2 regions of the Blautia massiliensis (ex Durand et al. 2017) genome follow, and region 1 is predicted to be linked to the other one. Evidence: riboswitches for the same ligand, from Rfam matches in the RefSeq annotation. Region 1 holds a riboswitch; the other holds the start of a gene.
The links. Region 1 has a riboswitch for thiamine pyrophosphate ahead of thiW (energy coupling factor transporter S component ThiW). Riboswitches for the same ligand answer to the same signal wherever they lie in the genome.
Positions count from the first base shown of each region.

Region 2: linked by a shared signal. The riboswitch ahead of thiS (sulfur carrier protein ThiS) and the one ahead of thiW (energy coupling factor transporter S component ThiW) in region 1 are both predicted to bind thiamine pyrophosphate.

Region 1 covers NZ_CP146725.1:2,405,832-2,413,260, reverse strand. The annotation lists gene V9W66_RS11520 (Lrp/AsnC family transcriptional regulator) at 1-405, shown strand, start outside; gene thiE (thiamine phosphate synthase) at 436-1,077, opposite strand; gene V9W66_RS11510 (hydroxyethylthiazole kinase) at 1,094-1,996, opposite strand; gene thiW (energy coupling factor transporter S component ThiW) at 1,959-2,513, opposite strand; TPP riboswitch at 2,851-2,953, opposite strand; gene arfA (arabinosylfuranosidase ArfA) at 3,126-4,631, opposite strand; gene V9W66_RS11495 (acyl-CoA dehydratase activase) at 4,767-6,464, opposite strand; gene V9W66_RS11490 (2-hydroxyacyl-CoA dehydratase subunit D) at 6,461-7,429, opposite strand, start outside.
Region 2 covers NZ_CP146725.1:1,992,191-1,999,619, forward strand. The annotation lists gene V9W66_RS09615 (hypothetical protein) at 1-99, opposite strand, end outside; gene thiH (2-iminoacetate synthase ThiH) at 393-1,634, opposite strand; gene V9W66_RS09625 (thiazole synthase) at 1,801-2,586, opposite strand; gene thiS (sulfur carrier protein ThiS) at 2,765-2,968, opposite strand; TPP riboswitch at 3,230-3,337, opposite strand; gene V9W66_RS09635 (Ig-like domain-containing protein) at 3,395-4,516, opposite strand; gene V9W66_RS09640 (IS1182 family transposase) at 4,884-6,458, shown strand; gene V9W66_RS09645 (ABC transporter ATP-binding protein) at 6,585-7,429, opposite strand, start outside.

The sequences.
Region 1 (7,429 bases):
ATGCTTCAGAAAAACGCCCGCACCCCGGTAAAGGAAATCGCAAAGGAAGTCTTCCTCTCCTCCCCCGCTGTTTCCGCCAGGATCGAACACCTCGAAAAAAACGGGCTGATCACAGGCTACCACGCCCAGATCAACCCGGTATTTCTCGGTTATCATATAAAAGCATTCATCAACCTGGAAGTAGAACCCAACCAGAAAAAAGACTTCTATCCCTTCATCCAGTCCATCCCAAACGTCATCGAATGCAACTGCGTCACCGGCGATTACTCCATGCTCATCGAAGTAGCCTTCCGCTCCACCATGGAACTGGACCACTTCATCAACGAACTCCAGCAGTTCGGCCGCACCAAAACACAGATCGTATTCTCCACCAGCGTAGAACACAGAGATCTGCCGGTGGAATAATCCACCACTGTTCTTCACGCATTCCCTAAATCACTTTCCCATCAAAGCAACAATCTTCTGCTTCAGCTCCTGCGCATTCTTCCTCGGATCCTCCGCCTTCATGATCGCAGAAACAACCGCCATACCACTCATACCGGCGCCCTCAAGCACATCCATATTCCCGGCATTCAATCCCCCGATCGCAACCGCCGGAATCGGAACCGCCTCACAGATATCCTTCAACGTAGAAACCTTGGTAAGGATCGTCACAACCTTAGTAGTGGTAGGATAAATCGCCCCCACACCAAGATAATCCGCACCAGCCTCATAAGCCTTCACAGCAGCCTCCACCGTCTTGGCAGTAGCCCCCACGATCTTATCCGGTCCCATCAGCTTCCTTGCCACAGCAACCGGAATATCAGAAGCTCCAACATGCACACCAGCCGCATCACAAGCCAGCGCCACATCCACACGATCATCAATGATCAGCGGCACATTGTAACGATCTGTGATCTCCTTCACCTTAAAAGCCTTATCCAGATACTCCCGTCCACCCTTATTCTTCTCGCGAAGCTGGACCAGAGTCACACCACCCTTACAGGCCTCCTCAACCGTACGGAGCAAAGACTCCTCCGTATGATAAGAACTATCCGTCACCAGATACAACGTTACATCCAAATCTTTTCTATCCATCCTAATCCCCTCTTTTTCAGTATATTTCAATCTTCAACAGATCCAGCAGCTGTCGATCCGAAACCCCATAGATCTCATCCAGCAGATTTACCTGAAAGCTTCCCGGACCGCGGGAAATCTTCTCCGCTTCCTCGCCGGCGATACCCATAAGTGCAGTACCAAGCACTGCCGCAGCCAGATAATTCCCGGATCTCCCATTTAATTCCATCTCAACGCCAGACCAGACACCTGCCTCTATACTATCCGTCATCTCTTTCGCAATATTATCTTCGCACCCCGGCAAAAACGCCGCAGTCAGTGCACCGACCATACAGCCGGTTCCTGTGATCCCGGACAGCGCCGCACTGCCATTTTGTACCAGAACAACCCGTTCACCATCGGTAACAAAATCCTGTTTCCCGGTAGCCAGCACGATTGCCTGATTATTTCTGGAAAAAGCCTTAAGCACTTCACTGACTCCATCAATATTTTCCTCAGTCAGAGCATCCTCGACACCCGCATCGATTCCGATCGCATGAGACGGCAGCCCGGAAACAGCCAGAAGCTCTGACATATTTCCCTTCAGCACTGCCGGATGACCGATCCTTAAAAGCTCCCGTGCCAGATCCAGCCTGAGATCACTGCAGGCAACCCCTACCAGGTCCAGAAGAACCGGAATCTTATTTTCCATCGCGGTTCTCATAGAACGCTTCATTGACTCGATCCTGGCATCGGTAATATTCCCGAGATTCAGCATCAGCGCACCAGCCGATGCCGTAATATCTGCCACCTCTGCCGGATGCTCCGCCATGATCGGCCTTGCACCCACTGCAAGGATCACGTTGGCACAGTCATGGATCGAAATCGGATTGGTGATGCAATGGATCAGCGGCTTTTCTTCTTTAATTCGCTTTCGCAGTTGTAAAATTCTTTGTCTCATATGTTTTTGAACCCAAAGCTGCCTGGAATTTCACCAGAAGACCTGCTTTACTCAGAGCCTTCAGGAAAATATAGGCAACACATCCTCCCATTGTGGTTGCTGCAAGGAACATCGGCGTATAATAAAATGCTGTCAGTCCGCCTCTTCCCATCAGGAATGCCATCACCGGATAAGAAACCATGGATCCGATGATACCTGTTCCAAAGATCTCACCGATCACCGCGCAGATGATCTTGCCTTTGGAAAGTCTGTAGAACACACCTGAAAGAAATGCGCCAAATACTGCACCGGTCAGTGCAAGTGGCGGGATTCCCATGAACATCATACGGATCACGCCGATCATGGTCGCACAGAGAAGGGAATACCACGGTCCCATCAGAACCGAGCATACGATATTGACAAGATGCGCCGTAGGGCACATTCCCTCAATCCTCAGGATCGGTGAAATAACGACACCGATCGCAACCATCATTGCCAGCATTACCATACGAAGCGTGTGCATCCTTTGTTTTTCCATAGTGTTTTTCCTCCCTGAAATATCAGGCAGAGCCCTGTCAGATCCGGGCAAAAGCTTCCCGTCTGCTGCAGTCTGCCCTTAGATTTTGGCGGTCGAAGTTCCCTTACTTCCTCTCACTCCGAAAACACGGATTCCCATCGCTTACATGATACTTCCGGAAAAATCCTCCGGAATATCACTCTCCTGCCAGACATTAAGGCGCTCCCCTTCCTGCCCGCTCTTTCGCAGAAGCTCCACATGCAGTCTCTGTCACTTTCACATCCCCACATTGTCAGACCATTCCAGTTTCATTGCTGCATTAAAAAAGAGCGCATCCCATGGCAAACTCCACGGAGACACGCTCTCAGATCACAATCCCTCCGTTGGCATTACCCAAATCAGGTACGGTCGAAGATCTATCTTCCTCTCAGCCTGTCACACAAGCTCCCGCTGGCTCTTTTCTTTTCTGTTTTTCAATATAGCACACACCTATCCCGTTGTCAAACCTCCACTGCTTATTGCTCTTTGCACTCCCGCCGGAGACTTTCTGTTCACTCCGTTCTCAGTAACACCGGAGACTTTCTTGCATGATTTACATTTTCTGTAACTGCTTTTACTATACTTCACCGACCCTTATTTCGCAAGACGGATCATATTCCAGCTGTGTTTTGCAAAAACTGCTTCCAGTTTTCCGCCGTCCAGCTTTGAGCATTCTGCACTGGCTTTTACAGGAACTACATTCTCGGGCTGCGTCTCTGTATTGACTGCCTGAAGATTATCGTTATTCAGCACGATATGCTCTACAATCTTATATCCCTCAAACTGTCTTAAGTCACAGGAAACTTCCATATCCTCATCCATACTTTTATTCACTGCAAAGATCGTCAGCGTATCCTTTTCCTCATCCCAGACGCACACAGAATCCAGATATGGAGCTTCTCCATAAGTCTTGCTTTCATATATAGGTGTGAGAACCTGTGTATTAAGGACGGTTCCTCTTCCAAACACACTTGTCAGCATATACGGATAAAAGATCGTCTGACGCCATGCGCCTGTATCGGATGTCATGATCGGCGCAATAACATTTACCAGCTGTGCCATGCAGGCGATCTTTACACGATCTGCATGACGGAGAAGTGTGATCAGCATACTTCCCACAAGAAGTGCATCCTCAAAGTTATAAACATCCTCCAGCTGATGGGGCGCCTGTACCCATTTTTCCAGCTTCTTATCCTGTTCATTACTGTGGTACCATACGTTCCACTCATCGAAGGAAAGATTGATCTGTTTTTTTCCATGCTTCTTTGCTTTTACAGCATCGCAGATGGAAACCACTCCTGAGATAAAATCATCCATGCCCTTGGAGCTTGCCAGAAAATCGGCAGTGTCTCCCGCTGCATTTCCATAGTACTGATGCAGGGAAAGATAATCCACCTGATCGTAAGCCTCGTCAAGAACCGTATACTCCCAGGAGCCAAAGGTAGGCATTTCCAGATTGGAGCTTCCGCATGCAACAGTCTCAACCTCCGGATCCATAAATTTCATCAGGCGGGCAGTCTCTGCTGCAACTCTTCCGTACTCTGCCGCGGTTTTATGTCCCATCTGCCACGGACCATCCATCTCGTTTCCGAGACACCATAATTTGATATCATGCGGCTGTTCATAGCCGTGAGCCTTACGGAGATCACTGTAATAGGTACCACCCTTAAAGTTACAGTATTCCAGAAGATTTTTCGCATCCTCCGGTCCTCTTGTTCCCAGGTTTACTGCCATCATCACATCGCTGTCAGCTTTTCTGGACCAGTCCACAAACTCATTGAGTCCAAACTGGTTTGTCTCGATGACACCCCAGGCCAGCTCCGGTCTGGACGGACGCTGAGCTTTCGGTCCGACGCTGTCCTCCCAGCGGAATCCGGATACAAAATTTCCACCCGGATAACGAACGATCGGTACCTGAAGCTCCCTTACCAGCTCCAGAGTATCCTTCCGGAATCCCTGCTCATCAGAAAGAGGGCTGCCTTCCTGATAAATCCCCTCATAAACCGCACGTCCGAGATGTTCTATAAAGGAACCATAGATCCTTTTGTCTGTTTTTCCGGTGAGGAAATATTTGTCCACGATGATCTGCGCTTTTTTCATTGTAAAAATCCTCCTGTGATAGAATTATCATTCAGAAAACTACCATTCCGTCTATCATTTTATCATTCCATCAGGCTTATGTCATTTCTTTTCTCAGGAAATATAAGGATTTTTCAAAAATTTCCACACTTCTGGCTACAGTGCCGCATTACACTTCTCATAAGCAAACAGTGCCGCACCAAGCGCACCACAAAGCTGTGCTTCATCACAGATATAAAGCTTCGCCCCCAGCTTCTCCTCCAGTGCCTGGATGATACCTTTATTTCTGGCAACACCACCGGTCATCATGTATTCCCCCGGATTCTTTTTGCCAAGGCGGGCTGCAAGAGCTCCTACCTTGGAAGCAACAGATACATTCAGACCATGGATGATATCTGCCACGTCCTTATTCTGGGCAACCAGGGAAACTACCTCGGACTCTGCAAATACAGTACACATGCTTGAGATCACTACGTTCTCTTTCCACTCCAGACCACGGGTACTCATCTCCTCCAGGGAAAGTCCAAGAGTACGGGCCATCATTTCCAGGAATCGTCCGGTTCCTGCTGCACATTTATCGTTCATCAGGAAATTTTTTACCGCACCGTTCTCGTCAATGCTGATCGCCTTGATATCCTGACCGCCGATGTCGATAACTGTACGCACATTCGGATTCAGATAATGAGCTCCCTTTGCGTGACAGGTAATCTCTGTGATACTGTCATCACCACTGTCAATATAGGCACGTCCATATCCGGTAGTAACGATACGCACGATATCTTCTTTCCTGATCCCTGCTTTTTCCACGGCCATCTCCAGGCTCTTTTCTGCACTCATCATAGCGCCGCCGCCTGTGGGAATGATCATGGTCGATTTAATTTTTCCGTCTTTATCCAGGATCACAACATCCGTACTTGTGGAACCGCTGTCGATCCCTGCCACATAATAAACTCCTGATTCCATTTTTTTCCTTATCTCCTCGCTGATTCCTTTTGATGGGTCCATATCCTCAGAGCCTTCCAGGGTCTCCGCAAAAGCCTGCACTCTGGTAAGGAGCTGTCCTGCACTCTGGCTTGTAAAATCTGTCTCGATCTTCAGAAGCGGAACCTTGATATCACGCTTGATGCTTGCATACTCAAATCCGTAATAGTCGCAGAATTTAATAGTATGATAAATGATCCCCTTCAGGTTCGGATCCAGATACAGCCGGTTTCTTCGGGTGCTGTTGTTCATACGAAAGCAGGGCATCTGGGAAAGAAGTGCATCCGCATAAGCCAGGAACATGGCATCGTCTTCCATTTTTTCCAGCTCCTCACGGATCACTGCAAGACGTCTTCCACCTGTACAGGTCAGGTTTTCCACATCCATGCGGATATTATCCCGGATCATTTTTTCCAGGATGCCGCTGACACGGACACCCAGAACACCGATATACGGCTGGTTATCCACAGTCTCATGGGAAAAAGCATTCAGAAATCCACTTCTGTCGAAGGTTTTCCCCGAAAATTTCTCATAAGCTTTCTTCAGACGGTGGATGCCCTGGGCAAGCTTCACCTTTTCACAGTCGTTATCCTCATGAGGCATGTCCAGCATGTACAGAAATTTACATTTACCGGTACTTTCCACAATGTCGTACACACGGCGCATGGAATCACAGCAGTTAACAAGAACAAGCTGCTCTACCTTTCCCTCCAGCACTGCCTGGATCACAGATTTTCCGAAGCCACAGAGATTGGCATGGGCGATCTGGTCCGAAAGCTCAAAATTCTCCGGCATTTCCTCAAGAACCGCACATTCCTCGCCAAAGCCCTTAAACAGCTCCAGCGGTGTATATTTACAGACGTAATGTATCATGACCGTTTTTCCTCCTTACCTTCTGACAGCATTTCCAGATATGCCTGAAGTCGTGTGGATACCTGGCCGTCACTGGAATTGGCCGGGTTGCAGCCGTCACCGTCCAGGACCATGGTTGGAAGTCCTGCATTTTCCAGAGAATTTTTGATCAGGCTGGAAGCTCCGATGGTTCCCTTGCAGCCCCAATGCGCAAAAAGGATCCCGCCGTCTGCCTCTGTAAGGTTCGCCAGCTCCTGGGCACGCCGGATCCTCTGCTTCACACTTCCGTTGTAAATGCAGTTGACCATTTTTTCCGCAAGAGCCTCATAAGGATCCGAGGCCTGCATCCGCTGAAAACCGTCTGCAACAAAATCACAGGCACGGATATGCACGTTCTGGCTATAATTAAATACATCCTTTACCGGCTCCTGCAAAAACGGCATCATATGCATCCACAAAATATGAAGGCCTTCCCCCTTTGGTGCCTTCTTCACATCCTCAAGAAGCATTTTTGTGTATTTCAGGGATTCCTCTGAGCCCGCCAGAAGATGGCACATAAAGATCGCATACAGCTCATTTGTCAGGGAAGTCACCGGATCGTGTTCCTTTCTGAGGGCAAGCTGGCGGCTGTAATAGGAGGCCGCTTCATTGCTGTTGGCAACTGCACGCTGTACCGACTGCTCAGAAATCTTTTTGCCGGTGACATCTTCCAGGAATTTCTTCATCTCGCGGAGCTGATCTGCAACATAGCTGATGGAATCCTGATTTTTTTCATAGGGTACGTCAATATAAAAGCCCGGGATCTGATATTTCTGTTTCAGATAAGGAAACGTCATCATGTTTCCATCGCAGGCAAGATTTGTATAGATGGTACATTTGGGCTTCGGTACCAGTCCTGCCATGGACGCTCCCAGAAAAACTCTGTGATAGGAGCACATGGTTTCCGGAAAGCCCTCTGATTCCGTCTGTGCCAGAAATGCCTGCTC
Region 2 (7,429 bases), 410 kb from region 1:
CACAAATTCATAGTCAATTCCAAGACTTTTCAGGATCGTATCACGGAAATAATCAAATCCCATTTTCATAATAGCATCTTCATGTTTTGTATTTGCCATGTGGCACCTCTTTTTTAGTTCAGTATCGTTATCAGCTGTGCCTTGAAAATGCTTTTGTAATTTTACTCTGACTCTTTATCTTATGTGAATTTTATTATTCTTAATCGTCCTCCTTGTTATATTTATTTTATCAGACCCGGACTAAAAAATCATCATTACTCTTCCGACAAATTCTTCCTTTATTTTCTATCCGTTTTTATTTTATGGTTATCCACACCCACCCCGGAGAAACATTCTCCGGGGTGGGTGGTTTTCCACATATTCCACAGAAGTTATCCTCTTCTGTCGTGTTTTCACAGATAAATATAGTCGTTCATGACTGGCTGCAGGCCATGATCTTTCAGGGCGTTGAAAACTTCGTTCACAGACCTTCCGTCGGAAATCTCAAACTGATCATCACCTTTATCTTCGATATCATCCACATGGCTTCCGATTCCGGTGCTGACACCTGCAGAGATCTTGGTTGCTGCAATATTCACCAGATTGTCACGGACACGCTCACATTCTCTGGTGGATACGGTAATACTTGCAAACGGCATAAACAGACGATATGCACAGACTACCTGGAGAAGCTGCGGTTCGTGAACATCCTTCGGGTTGATCCTGTCGTTGTTGATGATCGGACGAAGTCTCGGGCAGGAAAAAGCGATTTCTGCATGTGGATATTTTCTCTGCAGAAGATATGCATGATATCCCGTTGCAAAAGCATCCTTGCGGAAATCATCCAGTCCCAGAAGTGCCGCAAAGCCAACACCTCGCATGCCGCCTTTTAACGCACGCTCCTGTGTATTTAACCTGTATGGGAAAATCCTCTTGTGGCCTGCCAGATGCAGAGTTTCGTATTTATCAGAATTATAGGTCTCCTGGAAAACTGTCACATAATCTGCGCCGCATTTGTGAAGATATGCGTACTCATCAGAATTCATCGGATACACCTCAAGACCGACTACCTTGAAATATTTCCGGGCGATCTCACAAGCCTTTCCGATATATTCCACATTAGATTTCGTTTTGCTCTCCCCGGTAAGGATCAAGATCTCCTGGAGTCCGGTTTCTGCAATGGCTGCCATCTCTTTCTCGATCTCATCTGCATTCAGCTGTGCACGGCGGATCTTGTTGTGGCAGTTAAATCCACAGTAAATACAGTAGTTCTCACAGTAGTTTGCAATGTAGATCGGTGTAAACATGCAGATACTGTTTCCAAAATGTTTCCTTGTTTCGATCCGTGCAGCCTGTGCGATTTCTTCCAGAAGAGGCAGCGCTGCCGGTGAAAGCAGTGCTTTAAAATCCTCCGGTGTACGGTTGTCATGAACAAGCGCTCTCCGTACATCCGCTTCTGTGTACTTATCATAATCATATGCGTTCATTGCGGAAATAACCTGATCCATTACATCAGATTCTTCCAGCTGTTCCATATCCGGAAGGTACTTCATGTGATCGATACGGTTCTTTTTCATATCTTCCAGAATTTCTTCATTTACGATACTTTCATTAAAATGGCCGTCCTGTCGGCTGGCCTGTACTGTTTCTGCCATTACTCTTATGTCGCTCCTCTCATATATTGCAGCAATACTCTGGTGCTCACTGCTGCATATCTGTAAACTCAATTTCGATTGAAACCAGATAATACCTGTGTTTCACTACACAGGCAGAGCCTGTCCCCCGCTTAGTGTTCTGCGTTCAATCATTCATTTATCAATTTTACTCATGAAGAAATCCGGTCAGTGGTGAGGATGCACTTGCACCTCTCTCCAGAGTTCTTCCCATACCGGAAAGATATGCACTTCTTCCTGCCTCAATAGCCTTCTTAAAGGCTTCCGCCATAACACGGACGTCTCCTGCAGTTGCAATAGCTGTATTTGCCATAACTGCTGCAGCACCCATTTCCATAGCCTCACATGCCTGTGACGGGCGGCCGATTCCTGCGTCCACGATGATCGGAAGGTCGATCTCGTCGATAAGGATCTGGATGAATTCTTTTGTACAGATTCCTTTGTTGGAACCGATCGGAGAGCCAAGCGGCATTACACAGGCAGCTCCTGCATTCACCAGATCTCTGGCTGCATTCAGATCCGGATACATGTATGGCATAACTACAAAGCCCTCTTTTGCAAGGATCTCTGTTGCCTTGATGGTCTCATAGTTATCCGGAAGAAGATATTTGGAATCATGGATAACTTCGATCTTTACAAAATCTCCGCAGCCAAGCTCGCGGGAAAGTCTTGCGATACGGACTGCCTCTTCTGCATTTCTGGCGCCGGACGTATTCGGAAGAAGAGTAACATCCTTCGGCACATAGTCAAGAATATTGGCAAGCCCACCCTCATTTGCACGGCGCAGGGCAAGTGTTACGATCTGAGTTCCTGCTTTTTCAATACATGCTTTTACAAGCTCCAGGGAAAATTTTCCGGAACCAAGGATAAAACGGGAAGTAAACTCATGGCCTCCCAGGATCAGTTTGTCTTCATTTGTGTTTGCTGTTGTCATTTTTTATGTCCACCTTTCTGTTATTTATCTGCATTGTATTTCAGCTGCAATAACTGCTCAGTTATTCAATTTCAAGTCAGCAGTTATCTGCGATTCTGCCCATCTCACAGCCGGATATTCCTGCCCATCTTCAGACTTCTGAACAGGATTTTCTGTATCCACTCTTATTCTTTCTGTCTCAGCAGCTTCCGCCGCCCATAAACTGCAGGATTTCCACAACGTCTCCGTCTTTCAGCACGGTCGTGTCGTAAGTCTCTCTCTTGATGATCTCTTCATTCAGCTCTACTACCACCTGCACCGGAACATAGTTACATGCTTCCAGATATTCAGTTACTGTCACCGGCTTTTCCAGTGTTCTGCTTTCACCATTTACTGTGATCATAATCGCTCCTTTCCGGAAATTTCGCCAAGTCAGAAGTAATTCGCAATCTCTTCCGGTCAATCGGATATTCGCAATCCGTAAAAAAAGAGTTCACAAAGAAATACACCCGCGGTGGTGCACCCCTTCATGAACTCTGTTCACTCTCAAAATTTCCCATGTTTAATTGTAAAATATTTCTCTGTAAATCCTGATCTTACGTATATTCAGCCGGATAAAACATCCGCATCCAATAAAAAAGGAGATACACCAAGGTATCTCCCGTAAATTCATCTTATACGTTCCTACGTTGGCATTATCCAAATCAGGTATAAGGGTCGAAGTTGAAGACTTCCTCTCAGCCTGCCGTCACAAGCTCCCCTGTTATTTACACGATTTAGTATAATTCCGATTCTGCTTCATGTCAAGAATAATAAATTTTTGTCTTATTTATAATTTATAAGCAGTGAATCCCAGATCATTCATTGTCAGGTTTAAATTCTTTTTCAGATAAGCATTTGCTGCTATCATTGTCGCTTTCATCATAATGTTGGAAGTATCCTGCAGATCTGTCATCGCTTTTTTTCCGTTTGTATACAGGAAAGTCAGATTCTGACCTTTATAAGCAGATGCTTTTGTGGAAGAAGTCAGCAGCACAAAGACTCCATCCGAAGACAGGGCGGACTTCACACTGACCGTATCAGATTTCACACAGTTTCCGATAATATCCAGTCCGGCAAGGACTCCATCTGAAGGCACAGAAATCAGTATTCCAATATCTATCTTATCTTCTTTCTTCAGATAGCCGATCATCAGAGTACTTTCTTCATTTACTTTGACATTTATAAACTGACTTCCGTCTTCGGTATATCTGCCTTTCTGACTGATATATTTTTTCAGTTTGGCATAATTCTGCGTCAGTTTTGCGTTAACCGATGCAGGATTTTTTACAGTAACCTTGCAGGTGAATTTTCTGCCGCCAAGGATCGCTGTGATATTCGCTGTTCCTGTTTTTACTGCGGTGACCTTTCCGGCTGAAGTTACACTGACAACCTTTGTGTTGCTGCTCTTCCATGACGGTTTCAGACTGGTGCCGTTGATCTTCAGTGTATAAGTTTTTTTCGGTGTCAGTGTCAGACTGGTCTTATTCAGGGTAAGAGAATTCAGCCCTGCGATCGCTGTCAGGCCTTTTTTATTATAACCGCTCCAGATCATATTTTTTCCGGATTTCCGGTAAGCTTTTACCGTATAAGTATAACGTGCTCCGGTGCTTACTTTTGTGTCGGTAAATGTAACATTCTTACTTCCTGTGATGGTTTTTACTGCTTTCCATCCGCTGTTTCCGGACTTGCGGTATACACGGTATCCGGCTGTTCCTTTTACCTGTTTCCAACTGAAAATGATCTTATTCCTGCCGGAGATCTTAATAGAAGACATGGCCGGCGCTGCTACAGTTACTGCCGCCTGTACTTCTGCCACGCTGATCAGCTCCGGAACCGCAGCTGGTGCCGCCGTCGCAAGCATAAAACCTGTCAAAATGCCACATAAAGCTTTTTTCCAATTTCTTTTCATACGCTTTTTTCCTTTCTGCTTTGTGGTGTATCTGGATTTCCTAACAAATATAGTATACATTATGGGGAATATTCCTGCTATGATATTTTTCGCCGAATCGGGGCTTTCGGTGAAATTCGGCAGTTTTTACAATGGCATAAAAAATGCCGCTCCCTCGGCCACATCATATGATATTCGCAATCCGCTAACGCTACTTGCTCATAAAAAAATGCCGCTCCCTCGGCCACATCATATGATATTCGCAATCCGCTAACGCTACTTGCTCATAAAAAAATGGGGCTGTGAAAAAAGAATAGTCCCCCAAAAAAGAAAGACCAAGAGTTTATAATGAACTCAAGGTCTTTCTTTCTGTTATAATTAACTTGCAATGAAAATTAATAACATAATCTATTCTAACCCAAAACAGGCAGTTTTGCCAATGCTAATTCAAGATTATTTGGACATCTGTGATCCAGTGCTGACTTTTGATAGATTTATGGGAGAAATCGAACTGGAGAAATATCTGAAAAATATTCCTCAACATGATACAGGAAGACTCAGGTATGACCCGGTCAGCATGCTGAAAACAGTTTTGTTTGGATTTATGGCGAATGGCTATATATCATTGCGTGAACTGGAGGATCAGTGTAAAATCAATCTCCGTTTCATGTATCTTATGGATCATCAAGCACCTTCTTACCGTACTTTCGGCTACTTCATCAACGAAGTACTTGCTGATTCCATTGAAGAAATATTTCAAGATATAAACAAAAAAATCTTCGAGACAGAGCATGTGGATCTTCAACATCTATACATTGATGGATCCAAGTTTGAAGCAAATGCGAATAAATACTCCTGGGTATGGAAAAAAGCAACCGAAAAATCCAGATACCGTCTCTTTGGTAAGATCACTACACTCTTTGAAGAAATCAATGAGGAACTTTCATGTACAGGTATGAAACTTTGTATCAATAGTGAGTACGCACCAGAGTATCTGAAGGAAGCTGCTGAACAGTATGCAGAAGTCTGGCAGATTAATGAAGCAATGTTTGTTCATGGCAGGGGACATCGTAAAACTACACAACAACGTCATTATGAGAAACTCAAAGAGTATGCTGCTAAGTTGGAAGAATACGTGGAAAAAATCAAAATCTGTGGAGAAGATCGCAACAGCTACTCGAAAACAGATCATTCAGCCACTTTTATGCGAATCAAGACAGACTACATGGGAAATGACCAGTTGCTTCCAGCTTATAATGTACAGGTCGGTGTTGCAGATGAATATATTGCTGTTGTTGATGTAAATCAGTATCGCTCAGATATGGATTGTTTTATTCCATTAATGAACAAGTTTTATACTACATATGGCTTCTATCCAAAGTACCCAGTAGCAGATGCCGGATATGGTTCTTACAACAATTACATCTTCTGTGAGCAGCAAGGAATGGAAAAATATATGAAGTTTCCCATGTTCAAGAAAGAGACTACTGACAAGAAATACCATGAAGATCCATTTCGTGCAGTAAATTTTCCAATCGGGGAAGACGGAATCATGCGTTGCCCAAACGGGAAAAACTTTAATCTTCAGTATCGAAAAAACGTAAAAGGGAACAAGTATGGGCGACAGGAAGAAGTGTATCAGTGTGAAGACTGCTTCGGCTGTCCATACGCAGAACAATGTAAAAAGACAGACAAAAACCGTACTGTTCGAATCAACCGCGAACTTACAGCGATGCATCAGGAAGTGATAGAAAATCTCGAAAGTATCCAGGGAGCGCTTCTAAGGATGAACAGATCCATTCAGGCAGAAGGTACCTTTGGTATCATGAAAAACGACCGGTGGTACAAAAGAATTGTCCGAAGAGGAATAAAATCTGTATTGCTTGAAGTATTTCTCGTTTCTATCGGACACAATCTTTATAAATATCACAACAAACAGAAAAAAGTTGCAGCTGCCGCATAGGAGTTCATAATAGCATTCTTATGGGGTAAGGGGAACTATACCCTTTTTTATGCAATATAACTATTATCATAACCATAAGCAAAAGGACGCATGAAAAAACTCTCGTTTTTTCACACGCCCATTTTTTTATATCACTAACCAATCCTCAATCATAGCTGTATTATGTAGCAGTACTGCCTCATTTCCCTTCGTTACAAAAATCCTCTGCACAAACACATCCACAACTTCGCCTTCCCGGACGGGTTCTTCGTCAAGGCTTCTTCTGGCGCTGAGTGTGGTGTTTCCTACACGGACTTTCAGTTCCAGGTTGCTGCCGCGGAATGCGACTCGTTCTACGACGCCCTCTGTTGCGGAGCTTTTATATTTCTGTTCCTCATTCTTCTTAGTCACTTTTACAAACTCCGGACGGACAATGGCTTTTTCGCCTCCCGGAACTTCCTCGAAGTGATTGAACACCTGGTAATCATCGATCACAGAAGTCTGCCCGAAAAATCCCGCCGTAAACGCAGTATCCGGATTCTGGTAAACCTCCAGTGGGGTTCCCTTCTGCTCGATCCGTCCACGGTTGGTAATAATAATTTCATCCGCCACCTCGATAGCCTCATCCTGGTCATGGGTAACAAAAATACTGGTGATCCCTAGCTTCTCGATCATGTCCTTCAGCCAGCTTCGAAGCTCCGTACGGATCTTTGCATCGATCGCCGCAAAAGGCTCATCCAGAAGGAGAAGCTGCGGATTCGGAGCCAGAGCCCGGGCAAAAGCAACTCGCTGTCTCTGACCACCGGACAGCTGACTCGGATATCTTTTCTCCAGGCCCTTCAGCCCGATCAGCTCTACCAGTTCCATAACCCTCTGCTTAATATACTTCTTGTCCGCCTTCTGTACCTTCAGGCCAAATGCAATATTATCATACACCGTCATATACCGGAAAAGAGCATAATTCTGGAACACAAATCCAATGCCTCGCTCGC